DNA from 3 places in the Ensifer sp. NM-2 genome. Region 1 is predicted to be linked to each of the others. Evidence: predicted binding sites of a transcription regulator. Region 1 holds the regulator's gene; each other region holds the start of a gene.
The links. Region 1 encodes LexA, which represses DNA repair genes until DNA is damaged. Its sites were predicted from a motif close to TGTTCNNNNTGTGTTCNG; they were not measured.
Positions count from the first base shown of each region.

Region 2: a site for LexA is predicted at 2,382-2,399, ahead of recA (recombinase RecA). Genes of this name have one in related genera too.
Region 3: a site for LexA is predicted at 1,925-1,942, ahead of C6558_RS14140 (ATP-dependent helicase). Genes of this name have one in related genera too.

Region 1 covers NZ_PVZR01000018.1:21,650-27,849, reverse strand. Annotated here, with positions in the region: gene C6558_RS28125 (DUF4242 domain-containing protein) at 1-58, shown strand, start outside; gene C6558_RS40065 (hypothetical protein) at 236-379, shown strand; gene C6558_RS28115 (hypothetical protein) at 877-1,164, shown strand; gene C6558_RS28110 (hypothetical protein) at 1,223-1,462, opposite strand; gene lexA (transcriptional repressor LexA) at 1,643-2,359, shown strand; gene C6558_RS28100 (hypothetical protein) at 2,579-2,911, opposite strand; gene C6558_RS28095 (hypothetical protein) at 3,555-3,701, opposite strand; gene C6558_RS28090 (GFA family protein) at 4,137-4,568, shown strand; tRNA gene C6558_RS28085 (tRNA-Cys) at 4,870-4,943, opposite strand; gene C6558_RS28075 (thermonuclease family protein) at 5,614-6,200, opposite strand, start outside.
Region 2 covers NZ_PVZR01000009.1:3,192-9,391, forward strand. Annotated here, with positions in the region: gene alaS (alanine--tRNA ligase) at 1-937, opposite strand, end outside; gene recA (recombinase RecA) at 1,167-2,255, opposite strand; gene C6558_RS18600 (carbohydrate kinase family protein) at 2,495-3,442, shown strand; gene C6558_RS18605 (pseudouridine-5'-phosphate glycosidase) at 3,474-4,403, shown strand; gene cckA (cell cycle histidine kinase CckA) at 4,546-6,200, opposite strand, start outside.
Region 3 covers NZ_PVZR01000006.1:77,827-84,026, forward strand. Annotated here, with positions in the region: gene C6558_RS14140 (ATP-dependent helicase) at 1-1,804, opposite strand, end outside; gene recX (recombination regulator RecX) at 2,211-2,723, shown strand; partial or broken gene C6558_RS14155 (IS110 family transposase) at 3,137-4,244, opposite strand; gene C6558_RS14160 (L,D-transpeptidase) at 4,557-5,291, shown strand; gene C6558_RS14165 (L,D-transpeptidase) at 5,340-6,134, opposite strand.

The DNA of each region.
Region 1 (6,200 bases):
CGAAGTTGCTGCCGTCATAGGGCCTGCGACAGCATCCCAGGGGCGCAACGGTAAGTGACCGAAGCGACGTTATCATCGCAGTGCCCGGACACCGGGCACGAATGCGCGACGCAACGCCGGCAAAACAGTGATCCACCGGCACCGTCATTGACTTACGGCGGTATCAATGCAGGCTGGTTTGCCGGCATTCGGCGCCCATGCAGGGTTCCCCGGCACACCTTCCAAGGAGACGATCATGGCAAAAGGTCAAGTGCGAAGTAACCGCGAGGTTAGAAAGCCAAAGAAGGACAAGACTGTCAAAGCCGCCGTTGTGACGGAAGGCTCACAGGTGAAGCTGGCCGGCAGCAGTTTCTCCCTGGGCAAGAAAGACAAGAAGTAAGACGGTCGGCTTTAACCTCTCGAACTAACGACATGAGAGAGATATCCGTCAGTGGCCAGTCGAACTGGGGTGCGCAACGTCTCCGCGACATCCCGGCGCGACTGGTCGAGCACCCGCGGTCAGATGCCGGTTTCGTAGCGCGTTTGAACGTCGTATGTATTTGGCTGGAGATGCGAAGATCGCTACAGGCGGATGCCGCTGGCCACTCGCACTCCATTACGGCGTCCAACATCATCGGAAGCATTTGCGGCGGGTATTGTTGATCAGCTGCCAGCGCCACGCTTTGAGGCGGGCGCCGGAAAATCGAAAACGCCAACGCACCTCACGCCAATCTTTGTGCCTTCATTGCCACAGCTTGAGCACCAGTGCTCGCCTTTCGCAAAGAACTGTTGAACACGGCACAGTGCCCGGCATGCTTGCTGGACTTCGGAACGAAAGCACGGTTCACATCGTTAACCAAACCATCGCCGCCACCTCTGATCTAGTGGACGTTCACCGTGCTTGCAGCCTTGCTTATCGCCTCGATTATCGCATCGCCTAACATCGCCCTCAGCGCTGCCACGGTCGACGACCTGCAAGCCGACTTCGAAACGGCCGTGCCCTGCCAGCAGATAGACGGCCGGAACGTTTGGAAGGGAACGATCGCCTACTACATCCAGTCCTTCGTCTATCAAGGCGACACGCCGGTCGCGACCGAAGCGGCCGACGCTGTGCTGCCGGAGGACAACTCCGCGGAAACCGTCAAGGAATTCGAGGACGCCTGCTCCGCGACGCAGCCGGCCTGATTCAGGCCTCCTCTAGCAGATCGCCCATCGATATTTCTGCTGATCCCTTGATGGCAGGCTATTTCCACTGCGTCCCATCGGCCGCGGCGCAACCGTGCGGCGGGTGTCCGTTGCCAAATGTCAGCTTCAGCCGGTCACAACCCCATTGATTGAGCGGCCCGGGCATCGCCGCATTCAACGCGATACCAACTTCGTCAAACGGGCTCTGCTTGTTATCCACGTATTGATACCAGCGAAACCCAAGGATCGCGGTCGCGGCGACAACGATGGTCAGCAAGATTTGAATCAGCTTCGTCATTAAACCCTCATTCCATAAACGGAAGGAGGCATATCAGCCTCGCGCGGCGCGTGCAGCGACGAGTTGGTCAATCTGCGCTTGATTGAACCAACATTCACAGAATTTTAGGCACTTGCGGAACACATATGGAACAGATAGTGTCTGTTCTTGATTTGTTTCACGCCTCTGGAGCGACTTGCCATGCTGACCCGCAAGCAACAGGAATTGCTTCTTTTCATCCATGAACGAATGAAGGAGTCCGGTGTACCGCCGTCCTTCGACGAGATGAAGGATGCACTCGACCTGGCATCCAAGTCGGGCATTCACCGGCTGATCACAGCGCTCGAGGAACGCGGCTTCATACGCCGGCTTCCCAACCGCGCCCGAGCGCTCGAAGTCATCAAACTGCCGGAAGCCTATGCTGCGAGCGCGCAGCCCCGTCGCGGGTTTTCGCCGAGCGTCATCGAGGGTAGCCTTGGCAAACCGCCCGCCCCTGCCCCCGCGGCGAAAACGCTGCCGGTTGCCGACAACAGCTCCGTGTCGGTTCCAGTGATGGGCCGCATTGCCGCCGGCGTGCCGATCTCGGCGATACAGAACAACACCCACGACATTACCGTGCCGCTCGATATGATCGGCAGCGGCGAGCACTACGCCCTTGAAGTGAAGGGTGATTCGATGATCGAGGCCGGCATTTTCGATGGCGATACGGTGATCATCCGCAATGCCACCACGGCCAATCCCGGCGATATCATCGTGGCACTAGTCGATGACGAGGAAGCAACGTTGAAACGCTTCCGGCGCAAGGGCGCTTCAATTGCTCTAGAGGCCGCCAACCCGGCCTATGAGACGCGCATCTTCGGGCCTGACCGGGTCAAGATTCAGGGCAAGCTCGTCGGCTTGATCCGCCGCTACCACTAAGCCCGTCTCACGCCAGCGCAATTCGAGGAAAAGTGCGGAGCGGTTTTCCGCCAGGAAATGCGTAAAAACAAATAGATAGAGCGCCTAGTGACTCCGTTTAAACCGGAAACGCTCTAGCCGCCTTCATGCCGGCCAGCCGCTCTCTTACTTCAACGTCTCGCCACATAGGGTAGCGAGACGGAGATTTTCGGATCGAGTGTTTTTCACGCTCGACGGATTTTACTCGTGAATCGAGTACTCGCCCAACTCGCAGAGATCCTGCTTGTCTTCAGTCGTGTCGAGACCGGAACCTTCTTCGAATTCAAAGCGCATGTCGTATTTGCAGACATCACGTCCGTCGGCGATGGTAATTTCCATGCTTTCGCCCGGATTAAGCACCTGCCGCCCGAAGACGTCGTCTTCCCACTGATCAACACCGACCGGCGATGTGTAGAAGTTCGTCAAAACGGCATTCGTCTTGTTCTTAAGCTGAAAGACGAGATCCTCAGCGCTTGCGGTGGCCGTCGTTACGGCAAGAATGGCAAGAGCAGTCAGGGCGATCTTATATTTCATTTTATGTCTTTTCCTCCATTGTTGGCTTTGTTTGACACTACCTATACGGGTCGCGCTGTTGGGATATTCATTCCCAGTTCTGTCTAGAGACAATATTTTCAGCACTGACAATAGTGACCGAATCACCATTTCGGGGCGCGTCCTCGCAAGGCCATGTCGTTGGCGACTGCGGACGTTCGCAAACTGGCGGGCAAGCGCAGCCCGGTCGAATTGCGCTTTGAAAACAGTGGTTGGCTGCGATGCGGGCAGCCTCGCTGCGCGTGTTGGACGCGCCGCATTGGCCCATGTTCCTTGCCCCCCGAAAACCGTACCTGCGTGCCGGCAGCATGTCCTTTGCGCAGGCACGCACAGCGTTTCACTTTCGACAATCGGGCTGCTATTGACGGAGAACCGCTTTAGCCAATCGCGCAGGCGCTGGGTGACTTGTTGCTTTCATCGTGCGAGGGGCTGAATCACGCGCTCGCCCGCCCTATCTACGTCACACTTTCGTTGACGCTCGCAACGAGCACGCGGCCGCTTACGCCACCGATGGCCGGTATTTCGACCGCCTTCGGATCTGCGTTCGCCTTGAACCTCGCGTGGGGCGTCGACCGCCAGCGGCATTCGCCGCTGCCAAACCTGTTGAGCGTGTGGCCGATGGCGCTCAATTCTCCTGAACGGAAACCCCGTCCTGGCCAATCTTGATCTCTACGCCGGTCGGTTTTGTTTCCTCGCGGTAGACATAGGCGCCGAGACCAATGACGGCGACGGCGAGCATGGCAATGATCAGATAGAGCCCATTACGGTTCATTCAGCAATTCCTCGCTTGGGTACGGTATGGGTAACTAGGTTCGTACCCAAGAAAGGCAACGGTGCGACGCGGACAGTTCGCTCCTCGCGCGGATGATGCAGGACGGATGCGAACGGCCGTAGGCTTTTTCTCCGCACGATCCGTTGGCCGAGCGCTCTTGCGACGCATCGGCTCGGGCCGCGGAACGTCCCCGACGTGGAGCACGAAAGCGTGCTGGCGCACGTATCGGGCACTTGGTCTGAATATGTGCCCGATGCGCGACGAGACGCCTCGTACCCCGCGCCTGAGCCCAATCGGCTGATGGCCCTACAACGAACGGCCTCAACGGGAGTGCGGTCCTCTGGATTGAGACTGCCCCCGAATGCGCTTGAGCACAAGCAACCCACCTCATAAGAAAGCTCATCAAATGCGCTTCAAAATCAGATGGATGATTGGATGAATCTCGATGTTCAGAACCTTGACGGAGCCTGCCACTGCGGAACGGTTCGCTTCAATGTGAAACTGAAGAGCGGCCTCCGCACCGCCCGCCGTTGCACTTGCTCCTATTGCCAGTTGAAGGGCGCGGTTGCCGTCTCTGCCGCCAAGGACGGGGTCACGGTTCTCTCCGGCGGCGAGGCACTCACCAAATATCAGTTCAACACGAAGGCTGCAGAGCATTACTTCTGCTCGAAGTGCGGCATCTACACATTCCACAAGCCGCGCGCGAACCCGGATTTCTACGGCGTCAACGCCGCGTGCCTTGAAGGCATAAGCCCATTCGATTTCGAGGAGCTACCGGTGAACGACGGCATCAACCACCCGATGGACACGAAGGGATCGACCGGCCCAAGGCTCGCAGGAACGCTCAAGTTTATCCCGGCGGAGTGACGACAGGCGCGGCTGGCAGGACGCCGGCCGCAGCCGTTCAAACTGCTGCACCCTGAATGAGGGGGGCGTTCGTTGCGCCGCCAAGACGTCGAAGATCTACTCGCGGAACGCGAACGGGCGCGCTTGACGAGGCAGAGTGTTGCCAGAAGCAATGGGGATGGAATCGGCAATCTGCTGCTTGGATCGAACGTCGAAGAGGGAGATAACGGGAACCAATTGCCACACCAAGAAGAATGTGTGGCAGCAGATGAAATCCTGCAGTCCAAATAGCGAAACTAATTCAACTACTTAGGAGTGGCTTTGGAGGCCTCGCCCGGAATTGAACCGGGGTACAAGGATTTGCAGTCCTCTGCGTCACCACTCCGCCACGAGGCCTCATCGACTGAGATTATCAAGTCGTGGCGAGCGTTTAGAATGAATATAGAAAGAGCGCAAGAGGGGATTTCTGAAAAACGTCCTCAGGCATTTCTGAAATTCCATCTTTCTCCAACTCTTCCACAGGCTTACCGATCCGGCCCCATAACGGATCGCCGCGAACCCCTTCGACGACAGGCGGCGGGCGCTATACGGCAGCGTCCGACACGAGGCAATTGGATGGATTTACCATTTCGACAGACGGCCCGAATCTTCCGTCCAACCCTTCTTCCGACGTCGCGGGGCGCTGCTACCTTGTACACCGTTTCACGGTAAAGCTACCTTGCACCAAGATTCTTCAGGGAATTGGACGTTGAATCCAGAGTTGATCATCTACCCAAGCTCATACTGACGGTAGTTTTCTGTGGAATGTGCATTGCGGTCGCAATCTGGCGTCTATTCCAGCTCGCGGTGACCGGCCGATTGGACATGTCGCCAATTTTCCCGAACCTTAAGGCAGATTTCCGAGCCAATCCCATCAAGCTGCTTCTAGCAAGCTCTCTTGTTGTGTTCTTTCTGGCACTATCGGCTCTGGGGTTGATAATCGGTATTGATATCGCGCTCGGTGGATAACTTAGACGGCTACACGCTTCCGGCCCTCATCATTCTCTCTGATGACGCCGAGCACCGTCTAACACCAGGGCTTGGGCTGTCCCTTCCAGGGCCGAACCAAGCCCTCCGATACGAGCACGGCGCCGAGAGAGCGGCCGTCGCGCATCACCACGCGCAGCTTTTCGCTGTTCTTGTCGTCGCTCCTGCCGATGGCCTCGATCAGCCTGAACTCGCCGGCGTTCAGCAACTCGCGCAATCGCTGCTTGGCGTAGAAGCCGCGGGCACGTTCGCTATCGCAACTCGCCTGCTTGATTCGCGGTGCATCGACGTCGGCGACACGGATCTCCTCGCGCTGGTAGCGGAATGTTCCGCCGTCGACGACGCAATTGTCGTTGCGGGTACCGCAGAAATAGAACTGATTCGCCTGGGGCTCGACGGCCGTGGGCTGCGCGATCGGGCGCTCGACGGGTGTCGGTGCGGCCAACCCGACATTGACTGCGGGTATCGGTCCGTCGACAGGCTTCGTCTTGTGCGTAGCCGAGGGCATGGCGACACGGGCCTGCGCCTTCGGCCGATCGTCCGACCTGGATGTGGATGTCGACTTGGGCGCCGATGCGAACACATCCGAAACGCCCGGCAGATCCCGCAACTGTCCACGGTGGTCGT
Region 2 (6,200 bases), on a different contig from region 1:
CGTGGCGCATGGCGCGGCGCATGATACGGCGCAGCACATAACCACGGCCCTCGTTCGACGGCAGCACGCCATCGGCGATCAGGAAGGCGGACGAACGCAGGTGGTCGGCAATGACGCGATGGCTGGCGCGCTGGTCGCCTTCGGCCTTGACGCCGGTTGCTTCTTCAGACGCGGCAATCAATGCGCGGAAGAGATCGATTTCGTAGTTGTCGTGCTGGCCCTGCAGCACGGCTGCCAGGCGCTCGAGGCCCATGCCGGTGTCGATCGACGGACGCGGCAGGTTGACGCGCTCTTCCTTGGTGATCTGCTCGTACTGCATGAAGACGAGGTTCCAGATCTCGATGAAGCGGTCGCCGTCCTCATCGGCAGAACCAGGAGGCCCGCCCCAGATCTTGTCGCCGTGGTCGTAAAAGATTTCCGAGCAAGGACCGCAAGGGCCGGTATCGCCCATGGCCCAGAAATTGTCGCTGGTCGGGATGCGGATGATGCGGTCGTCGGAAAGGCCGGCGATCTTTTTCCAAAGGCCAAAGGCTTCGTCGTCGGTGTGATAGACCGTGACCAGCAGGCGCTTGGCGTCGAGGCCATATTCCCTGGTGATCAGGTTCCAGGCAAGCTCGATAGCGTTTTCCTTGAAGTAATCGCCAAAGGAGAAATTGCCGAGCATCTCGAAGAAGGTGTGGTGGCGCGCGGTGTAGCCGACATTGTCGAGGTCGTTGTGCTTGCCGCCGGCGCGCACGCATTTCTGCGCCGTCACGGCCGTCGAATAGGGACGCTGCTCAAGCCCGGTGAAGACGTTCTTGAACTGGACCATGCCGGCATTGGTGAACATCAGCGTCGGGTCGTTGCGCGGTACCAACGGGCTCGACGACACCACCTCATGACCATTCCTGCGGAAATAGTCGAGAAACGTCGACCGGATTTCATTCACGCCGCTCATCTTGCGTCCTATCTGTGCACCAATTCAGGCCCAGGCCCCGGCATCTGCCGCGCCACTCGCCGTTATCCTTCGACCCCGCGGCCATCGCTGACGGCTGCGCCCTCCAACGCCCTCGGTCGCCGGAACCACAGGCTTTTATCGTTCGCGTATCATGCTGTCCAGACGGCAGCAAAAAACCGGCCGCCGATGAAGGCGACCGGTTTTGAAAGCTTGAAGCTCGGCTCGCTGCTTATGCTTCGGCAGCGTCGTCGCCGTCGTCGGGTTCCGGACCACCATTCTCGAGGAACCGGTCGGCGATCAGGCCGGCGTTCTGACGCAGAGCCGTCTCGATCTCGCGCGACAGGTCCGGATTGTCCCTGAGGAACGACTTGGCGTTCTCGCGACCCTGGCCGAGGCGCTGGCTGTTATAGGAGAACCAGGCACCGGACTTCTCGACGATACCAGCCTTGACGCCGAGATCGACGAGTTCGCCGGTCTTCGAGACGCCTTCGCCATACATGATGTCGAATTCGACCTGCTTGAAGGGAGGCGCCATCTTGTTCTTGACGACCTTGACGCGCGTCTGGTTGCCGACGACTTCTTCGCGCTCCTTGACGGAACCGATACGGCGGATGTCGAGGCGAACGGAGGCGTAGAACTTCAGCGCATTGCCGCCCGTCGTCGTTTCCGGCGAACCGAACATGACGCCGATCTTCATGCGGATCTGGTTGATGAAGACCACCATGCAGTTCGACTTCGAGATCGAGGCGGTCAACTTGCGCAGCGCCTGGCTCATCAGACGGGCCTGCATGCCCGGCAGGCTGTCGCCCATTTCGCCTTCGATTTCGGCGCGCGGCACGAGCGCTGCGACGGAGTCGATGACGAGAACGTCGATCGCCCCGGAGCGTACCAGCGTATCGGTGATTTCGAGCGCCTGTTCGCCGGTATCGGGCTGCGAGATCAGCAGGTTTTCGAGATCGACGCCCAGCTTGCGCGCATAAACCGGGTCGAGTGCGTGTTCGGCGTCGACGAAGGCGCAGATGCCGCCCTTCTTCTGTGCTTCTGCGATGGTCTGCAGCGCCAGCGTCGTCTTGCCCGAGCTTTCCGGACCATAGATTTCGACGATGCGGCCCTTCGGCAAGCCACCAATGCCGAGTGCGATGTCCAGGCTGAGAGAGCCGGTCGAAACCGTCTCGATCTCGATGATGCTGTCCTTCCCACCGAGCTTCATGATCGATCCCTTGCCGAACGACCGTTCGATCTGGGAAAGTGCCGCTTCAAGTGCCTTGCTTTTATCCACCGATTTGTCCTCTACGAGCCGCAAAGAGTTTTGTGCCATTTGGTCCACCTTTAGGTTATTGAAGCTACCGAGGCAATGAAGCCGCCGCACGAGTTTTTGTACATGTTTTGTTCCGTTTTTGCAAGAGCAGGACAAGACATTGAAAAATAGGAATTATTCGGATTGTGTTCGATTCATGTTCACGCTTTGCTGCGTAATTTTTTTGGCAGCGCCAGGCGCACCCTGAGACGATGAACCCTCCCGATCCGATTCGGCCGATAGACAGCAGAGGAACATTCATGAAGGAAGGCGAAATCGCCGTCTTCGGCGGCGCTCATATCGATCGGCGCGGCCGCATCTCGGGCACGACCGCACCCGGTTCGAGCAACCCCGGCACCTGGTTCGAAGAGGCAGGTGGCGGCGGCTTCAACGCTGCGCGCAACCTGGCACGACTGGGTCATAGCGTCCGGATGATCAGCACGCGCGGTGGTGACGCTGCTGGCGACATCGTGACGGCGGCCGCAGCGGCTGCCGGCGTCATCGACAATCCCCTCACCTTTCTCGACCGCCAGACGCCGAGCTACACTGCGATCATTGAAAATGACGGCAACCTGGTGATCGCCCTTGCCGACATGGATCTCTACCGGATGTTCTCGCCGCGCCAGTTGCAGCGGCGCGCATTGCGCGATGCCATCGCCGACAGCCGGCTGGTGCTGACCGATGCGAACCTGCCCGAAGAAACCATCGCCGCCCTCGTAGCGGCGGCGTCGACGGATGGGCGCATTGTCGCCGGTATCGCCGTATCGCCGGCAAAGGTGATCCGATTCCAGCCGAGCCTGGTCAGGCTCAGCTTCCTGTTCATGAACGAGGCCGAGGCGCGGGCGCTCACCGGCAAGGATGCGGCGGATGCTGAGGGTTGGCCGCCGCTTTTGCGCGCCGCCGGGCTCAATGGCGGCGTCGTTACCCGAGGCGGCAGAGCGGTCGTCGCCTTCGATCGCGAAACCGTCTGCGTCGCGACGCCGCCGGCCCTGCCGGAGCTCGCCGATGTTACCGGCGCCGGCGATGCCCTGGCATCAGGCTTCCTCACCGCCCGTCTTGCCGGCCATGATCTGTCGGAATGCCTGCGGCGCGGCATTGCCGCCGCCGGCATTACGCTTCGCTCTCCCTTGGCCGCCTCGGAACAAATGTCGCAGGCCAACCTCGAACAGGCACTGGCCCTTGTGCCGGCACCTCAAATGCTGGCATGAACGCCGCCAGCCGAACTCCCAAGGAAAAACCATGACCAAACCCGCTTCCCCCTTCCTGCCGATGGAATATTCCGACGAGGTTGCAGCCGCCAAGGCACGCGGCGCGCCGATCGTGGCACTGGAATCGACGATCATCACCCATGGCATGCCCTATCCGGGCAACCTCAACATGGCCCGCAGCGTCGAAGCGATCATCCGCGACCAGGGTGCCGTTCCGGCGACGATCGCCGTCATTCACGGCGTTCTGCATATCGGCCTTGACGATGCGAAGCTGGAAGAGCTGGCCAAGACCGAAGGCGCGATGAAGGTATCGCGCGCCGATCTCGCCTTTGCCATCGCCGAGCGCCGCACCGGCGCGACGACCGTTGCCGCCACCATGATCGCCGCTGCCCGCGCCGGCATCCGCGTCTTTGCGACCGGCGGCATCGGCGGCGTGCACCGCGGCGCCGAGCTGAGCTTCGACATCTCCGCCGACCTCGACGAACTGGCACGCACGGCCGTCATCGTCGTTTGCGCCGGCGCGAAAGCCATCCTCGACATTCCGAAGACGCTCGAGGTCCTCGAAACCCGCGGCGTGCCTGTTGTGACCTATGACAGCGACGTGTTCCCGGCCTTCTGGTCGCGCGATTCGGGCCTCAAGAGCCCGCTGATGCTCAACAGCCCAGCGGCAATCGCCAACTTCCAGAACATGCGCGAACTGCTCGGCGTCGATGGCGGCATGCTGATCGCGAACCCGGTTCCGGCCGAAAGCGAGATCGCGCGCGAGGAGATGGAAATCTACATCGGCCGCGCGCTCGACAACGCCGAACGCGATGAGATTTCCGGCAAGGAGGTCACCCCGTACCTGCTCGACAACCTCTTCCACATGACCGAGGGCCGCAGCCTCGAAACCAACATAGCGCTGGTCGAGAACAATGCCCGCCTCGCCGGCGAAATCGCTGTGGCGCTGACCGCGAAGTAGTCGACTGACATTAAGATCATAAGAGAAAAGCCCGGCGCGAAAGCGTCGGGCTTTTTGTTGGACTGCAATTCTTGGCGAGCGCCGAAATGCGCGCCGCGATTTCTCAGATTCGCTCAATGCACTGCGCAGTTTCGCGCACGCCTCAGGAGTCCAGCATCTCGCGCACGGCCACGGCCAGTTGCTTCAGCGAGAACGGTTTCGGAAGGAAGCCGAATTTGGCGTCGGCAGGAAGATTGCGGGCGAAGGCATCTTCCGCGTAACCCGAGACGAAGATGAACTTCAGGTCCGGGTACTTCTTGCGCAGCTCCGTCAAGAGTGTCGGCCCGTCCATTTCCGGCATCACCACGTCCGAAACGACGATATCGACGGCGCCATCGAGCTCCTCCATGATCTCGAGTGCTTCGACGCCAGAGCCTGCCTCGTGCACGGTATAGCCGCGGGTCTCGAGCATGCGCTTGCCGCCGCGGCGGACCGCTTCTTCGTCCTCTACCAGGAGGACGACGGCTGAATCACCGGTGAGATCGGTCGGTTCCTCGGTCTTGGCGACTGGCTTGGCGACAGCTTCAGCCGGCGGCAGCGTCACCGCCCCATTGGATGCGCCCTGCGTCGGTTCACCCGCGGCTTCCGGAATGTCGATATGGCGCGGCAGCAGGATGCGGAAGGTGGTTCCCTTGCCGACTTCGGATTCCGGATAGATGTAGCCGCCGGATTGCTTGACGATGCCGTAGACCATCGAAAGACCAAGGCCCGTGCCCTTGCCGACTTCCTTGGTGGTGAAGAAGGGCTCGAAGATCTTGTCGAGAATTTCTGGCGGAATACCGGTTCCCTGGTCGGAAACCTCCACCATGACGAAATCTTCCTCCGGCAGTTCGCGCCGGCCAATGGCCGCGATTTCCGTTGCCGGCAGATTGCGCGTGCGAAGCGTGATGATGCCGCCTGACGGCATGGCATCGCGCGCATTGACGGCAAGGTTGAGCAGCACCTGCTCGAACTGGCCGAGATCCGTGCGCACCGGCCAGAGATCGCGCCCGTAGTCGACTTCGACCTTGACGTTGGTCCCGGTCATGCGATCGACGAGCATGCGCAGGTCGCCGATCACGTCGGTCATGCTCAGCACTGTCGGCCGCATGGTCTGCTTGCGCGAGAAGGCGAGCAACTGCCTGACGAGCACCGCCGCACGATTGGCGTTGCGCTTGATCTCCATCAGATCGGCAAAGCTCGCATCGGCCGGTCGCGCCGACAAAAGCAGGTGGTCGGAGGACAGCAGGATCGCCGTCAGCACGTTGTTGAAATCGTGCGCGATGCCGCCCGCAAGCGTGCCGACCGCATTCATCTTCTGCGTCTGCGCCATCTGGTTTTCGAGCGCCTTCTGCTCGGTAATCTCCAGCGCGTAGATGATCGCTGCCTCTTCCGGAGCCTGATCGCTCTGGTCGATGACGGCATTGATATAGAAGCGGAAATGCCGCTCGCCATCGGCCGGGTGCAAGGCGTCGATCGGCGCGATATCGCCCTGGCGATCCTTGGCGGCGGCAAGCGCCTCATGCAGACGGCCCTTTTCCGTCGGATGCACCACCGTTTCGATCAGCGCGCCACGCTCGACATCGTCCTGGGAGACAAGGCCGGAAAACAGCTTGAGGAACGGCGCATTGGTGCGAAGGATGCGACCGTTGCCGTCGACCGAGGCGATGGCCATCGGCGTATTGTTGAAGAAGCGGGTGAAGCGCATCGCAGCGCTCGACGCCGACTGATCCTCGTCCTCGCCGCCGTCGCGCGACATGACGATGGTCCGGCTTTCGC
Region 3 (6,200 bases), on a different contig from region 1:
CTTCGATCTCGTGCGTGGTGCCGACGCCAAGATCGGAGGGGATGCAGCCGTCGACGACATTGAGCATGAAGACCGAGCGCCATTCCTGCCCCTTGGCCGAATGGATCGTCGAAAGGATCAGATAGTCCTCATCAAGCAGCGGCACGCCGGCCTGGTCGCTGGTCGCATCAGGCGGATCGAGCGTCAGTTCGGTGAGGAAGCGTTCGCGGCTCGGATAGCCGCCGGCGATCTGCTCCAGTTGCAGGAGGTCGGCCTTTCTGGTGTCGGCATCCTCGTGGATGCGGTCGAGATGCGGCTCGTACCATTCGCGTGCCTGGGCAATTTCATCCGGCCAGCCGCCTGCCTGTTTGCGTAGCCCCTCGATCAGGGTGACGAAATCCCGCCAGTTGTCGCCGGAACGCGGCGGGGCGGGGATCTCCCCGAGGGCTGCCAGAGGTTCCGGGGCGGCGGCGATCGCGTCAAGGATCTTGCCGGCCGTCTGCGGGCCGACACCGGGGATCATGTGCAGCAGGCGAAAGCCGGCGACCCGGTCCCGCGGGTTTTGCGCAAACCTGAGTACCGCCAGCATGTCCTTGACATGGGCGCTGTCGAGAAACTTCAGCCCGCCGAATTTCACGAAGGGGATATTGCGCCGGGTCAGCTCCACCTCGAGCGGCCCGCTGTGGTTCGATGAGCGAAACAGCACCGCCTGCTGCTTCAGCGTCATGCCTATTTCCCGGTTCTCCAGAACCTTCTCGACGATATAGCGTGCCTGGTCGGCCTCATCGGCGACCGCCAGCAGCTTGGGCCTTTCCGCAGACTGCCGCTCGGTCCAGAGGTTCTTGGTGAAGCGTTCCCGGGCGAGATCGATGACGCCGTTGGCGGCGGCAAGGATCGTCTGGGTGGAGCGATAGTTTCGATCAAGCGTGATGACGTCGGCCGGAGGGGTGAACTCGCCCGGAAAATCCAGGATGTTGCGCACTGTCGCTGCCCGGAACGAATAGATCGACTGGGCATCGTCGCCCACGACCGTCAGGCCCCTGCCGCCTGGCTTCAACGCCATCAGCACGGATGATTGAAAACGGTTGGTATCCTGATATTCGTCGACCAGCACATGGTCGAAACGGTTGCCGATGTCCTCGGCCAGTTCCGGCTCGCTGACGGTCTGCGCCCAGTAGAGCAGCAGGTCGTCGTAATCGAGCACGTTCTGCGTCTGCTTTGCCTCGACATAACAGGAAAACAGCTGCTTCAACTGCTCCTCCCAACCTCCGACCCAGGGATAATGCGCGCGCAAGACCTCGCTCAGCGGCGTCTCGGAGTTGACGGCACGAGAATAGATCGACAGGCAGGTGCCCTTGGTCGGGAACCGGGTCTCGGTCTTCGAGAGGCCGAGCTCATGCCGGACAAGGTTCATCAGGTCGGCACTGTCTTCCCGGTCATGGATCGTGAAATCGACATTCAATCCGATCTGCTCGGCATAGATGCGCAGCAGGCGCGCTCCGATGCCGTGGAATGTTCCGGCCCAGGTGAGCGCGTCGGTGGCAACAGTGGCGTTTGCCCCAAGTACCTGGGCGCAGATGCGCTCGACCCGTCGCGCCATTTCGTTGGCGGCGCGGCGTGAAAACGTCATCAGCAGGATGCGGCGGGGGTCGGCGCCGTTGACGATGAGGTGGGCAACACGATGGGCGAGCGTATTCGTTTTGCCCGACCCGGCGCCGGCGATGATCAGGAGTGGCCCTGCAATCGTTTCGCCCGGTGCGGTTACGCCAAATTCGACGGCATCGCGCTGTCGATCATTCAATTTTTCCAGATAGGCCGCCGCCACGCCGAAGTCCCCGGTAAGTTCCTGCCGATTCTACCCCTTGCGCCCAGCGCCGGCACCGATTGCCCGGCCCTGCGGGCGACGCCGAGGCATCCCCGCGCTCGATATGAGAGATTCACGACGGGGAACGAATTAGGAACATATCAGCCGGGGATCACATTGCAAAGGCCCGGTTGGCAATGGCTGAAATGCCCATCGGTTTCCGGTCGCAAAATGCCGGGCTAGCGTTACCGCAATCAATCCCGCCGGTGGCGACTACCGAAGCGTCACGTTTGCGGCTATCTCTGTGGGCGAAATATCGCCCATCAAGCGCATCCCAAACGAGCCCGCCCACCCCGTGACATCAAACGATCTACAAGCCGACGATCCGTCTTCTGACACGCCGCCCTCCGACGCGCCGACCGCGCGCATGCTGTCTTGGGCGCGCAATTCGGCGGTCTATCGCCTCGAACGACAGATGATGACGGAGAAACAGTTGTTCGACGCCATCACCCGGAAGGCACGACAGAAGTTCGAGGATATCAGCCAGCAGCAGCTCAAGGCCGTTGCCGAGTTCGCGGTCAAGTTCGCCTATGATCTGAATGCCCTGAACGACGCGGATTATGCGCAGCTCAGCACGCAGTCGGCGGTGCGCAGCGGGAAGTCGAAACGGGCGATTGCGCAGAAGCTTTCGGCGAAGGGCATCGACAGGGAAACCGCCGCCGTGGCGCTGGAGGAGACCGACGATCTGTTTGCTGCCGTGGTCTTTGCTCGCAAGCGCGCTTTCGGCCCCTTCCGCCGCGGCGAGCTCGACGACAAGCGCAAGGCCAAGGAGCTGTCCGCATTCGCTCGCAACGGTTTCGGGTTCGAGATAGGCAGAAAAGTGTTCGAGATGAGCTCGGAGCAGGCCGAGAGTGTGCTGCGGAAGGACGCTTTCACCTAAAGCGCGTCGCGATTTCCAGGGTTCGCTTGCTGCGCTTTAAGCTCTTGTTTTTGTGCATGTCGTCATCGCAAAACCGCTGCGCACTTTTGCGCGGTTCGCCTTTTCAAGTCGCAGGAATAGAAATTCTCCCGCCCGATTTTCTCGGACGTCGTGTTTCGTATGAGTGCGTCCTGGGGAAAGCAGGAGGCACGGTCAATGAACGACGGTTGATCATGCTCTGATGCGCGGGTTGGTTACCGCCGGACCTGATGCGTCGCGGAGCGTCCTCAGTCTAGTTGGCAGCGTCGGAATTAAACCGGCTGATAGTCGAAACGAGGGTTCTCCTGCCGTGACCGTGCCCCCAGCCTTGCCCAGGTGCACATGGCTTTCTGATCGGCTCTTCTCCTCCTCGCTAATCTACACTTTGGCGGCGTTCAACGCGGTGAGACCTGGCAGGCAATCGCCCAGACGAAGCCCGATAGTTCGCGCGCGATCGCCGTGGTTACGGTCGTGGCCGGCTTTCCGGCCCTGGTGAGCTTGCGGTAGCGGCCGCAGAGCCGCTCCTGCGCTTTCCACGCCGTGTCGCGGATCGTTTTTGGGAGCTGCTCCTGGCGCAGCAATTGTTCGCGGCTCACCCTTGCGGGAAACCGGTAGCTCCAGGCCGCCTCGATCAACATGCGACGTGCAGTTCCGTTCCCCGCTTTTGTAATTCCGCCCTGGCGTCGAGTGCCGCCGCTCGAATGCTCCGATGGTACGAGCCCCAGATAGGCCATCAGCTGACGCGGATTGGCAAAGCGACTGATATCACCCAATTCGGCAATCATCGTTGCTGCGGTCACCAGAGCCATGCCGCGCAGTGATTGCAGTGCATGGACGACCGGGGCCAATGACCAATCGCTCAACATCATCTCGATTTGCTTCGTCAGCCGATCGCGCCGGTCCGTCCGTAGCAGCCTCGACCGTCGCGATATGATCCTCAAGCACAATGTGGTGGGCCGGTTGCGCGAAGCGAAGACCGGCCAGCCAGCGGCGGTGCATCTGCGTCCAGGCTGGACGGCCATAATGGCAGCCATGGCGCAGGAGGAATCCGCTGAGCTGCTGGCGCGCCTGTCGCAGGCTGCGCACGGCAGCCAGGCGTGCCCGCACCAGATCGCGCATCGCCTCATGGGCGGGATCGGGGATCCAGACGGCGCTCAGTTCACCAGCGCGATGAAGCCTTGCCAAATTGTTGGCATCCCGGCGGTCCGTCTTGATGCGATCGCCTGGCTTTCGAGGGATCAAAGACGGGGCCACGACTACGCAGTGATGGCCAGCGGCAGACAGTTGCCGCTGAATGCCGTAGCCGCAAGGTCCGGCTTCGTAGCAAAACTTCAGCGTCCGGCCCGACTGCGAAAGCTTGGCCAGCATGCGGGCCAAGGCCGTTGGTGTGTTGACGATCTGGCCAAACGCGCGCACGTCACCGCGCTTACCGCCTTCAGCAAGCGCGACCGAAATCGTTTCCTTGTGAACATCCAATCCGACATATGTGGTAGTCTCTTCCATGGCCCGTCTCCTATGCATGAGGCTCTGTGCGAGGATAACTCACGCAACCCTCGATACCTGCATATTGTGAGACGGGTCACCCAGTCCCCAGGCGAACATTTAGTCTAGGCTGAACGCGACTTGCCGCTTCCGTCTGCCGTCAAGTTGACTCCCCGCTCGCGCCCGACCGGGTGAATTTTGCAACACTCAGTTGGCGGCGAGCGACTGGCGAGGATCATCCACCAAAGAGATTGGCTTTGACCACATTTCGGTCACGAATGGGACCAACAGCCACAACTCTCTCCTCGCATACATCCAACCCGGAATAAAAAAGTGTCTTTTCAATTGTCCCGCCGATCACTGCTTGCAGTGGTCGCAAGCTCTATTTTGAGCGCCTGCACACAGGTCCCCAAGCCCGGTCTCGAGCCAAATGCCGCCGACAAGACCAGCAAGGGCGTCATCACCCCGCCAGAGAAGGCCCCGATCGAGCTTGAGCGCAAGGATGAGCCGGCGCCGAAGCTCGATTACGCCCAGATCTACGGTCCGGTAAAGGACGAGGGCTATGATGTTCCGGGGGTGCAGTTCGATGCGATAAAGCCGGAATTCCTGCGGCAGGAGGTCGCCTATGCGACCAACGAGCCGGCCTATTCGATCGTCGTCGATACGCAGAAGATGTTCCTCTACTGGGTGCTGCCCGGCGGCAAGGCGATCCGCTATGGCGTCGGTCTTGGCGCACAGGGACGCGCCTGGAAGGGCAGGGCGGTCGTGCACTGGAAGCGCAAGTGGCCGCGTTGGACGGTGCCGGACGACATGGTCGCGCGCCAGCCGCACCTGAAGAAATATGGCATCGAGGCGGGCGGCATGGATCCGGGCCTCAGCAATCCGCTCGGCGCGCGGGCGATGTATATCTTCCAGGATGGCCAGGATACGCTCTACCGGATCCATGGGTCGCCGCAGTGGCGCTCGATCGGCAAGAACGCTTCGGCCGGCTGCGTGCGGATGCTGCAACAGGACGCGATCGATCTCTATAATCGCGTCCGGGGAAAGACGCCGCTGCTCGTCATCTGAGGCCAGCCGTCGACTGTGGGAGCGCTCCCACAGTCGACATCGCCGGTCCTAATAAATCGGCGGGGGTGCGCCGGGGATGCCGCCTTCGCCGGGCAGGAGATTGTCCTGCGGCTGGGCCGGTGTTTGCGCCGCCATTCCGCCGCCCGACAGATCCGTCACCACGACCGGCGTGCCGTTCGGCACGCGGTCATAGAGATCGACGACGTCCTGGTTGATCATGCGCACGCACCCCGACGACACCGACTGGCCGATGGTCCACCATTCCGGGGAGCCATGGATGCGGTAAAGCGTATCTTCCCCGTTCTGGAAGATATACATCGCGCGGGCGCCAAGCGGGTTCTTCAACCCCGGCTCCATGCCGCCGGCCTCGATGCTGTACTGCTGCAGTTCCGGCTGGCGTGCGACCATTTCGTTCGGCGGTTTCCAGCGCGGCCAAGGCCGCTTGTACTGGATGACGCCGCGACCGGCCCAGGCGAAGCCGGCCCGGCCGAGGCCGACGCCGTAGCGCATCGCCTGGCCGTTCTCATAGACGCGATAGAGGAAATGGTTGCCGACATCGACAACCAAAGTGCCGGGCCGCTCGCCCGTCGGATCGGGCACCATCTGCCTGTAATATCGCGGGTCGATCTTTTCGTAAGGGATCGCCGGCAGAGGATAGGTTTCTCCCGGCCGTTCGCCATACATCTCGGAGAGCACGGTGTTGGCGGCCGGCACTGGTTCCGGCGCCGGGGCGTATTGCTGCGAAACCCGCTCGCGCGTCGAGCCGCACCCCGCCAAACCGAGCACCGCCATGCCGGCGGAAAGCTTGAGGAAGGATCGGCGACAGACGTCACGTTGCGGCATGGGGAACCTCGATTACCTGTGTTCGGTGACCACCGGGGGAATGACGCATCTAGCGCTGCTCATCTC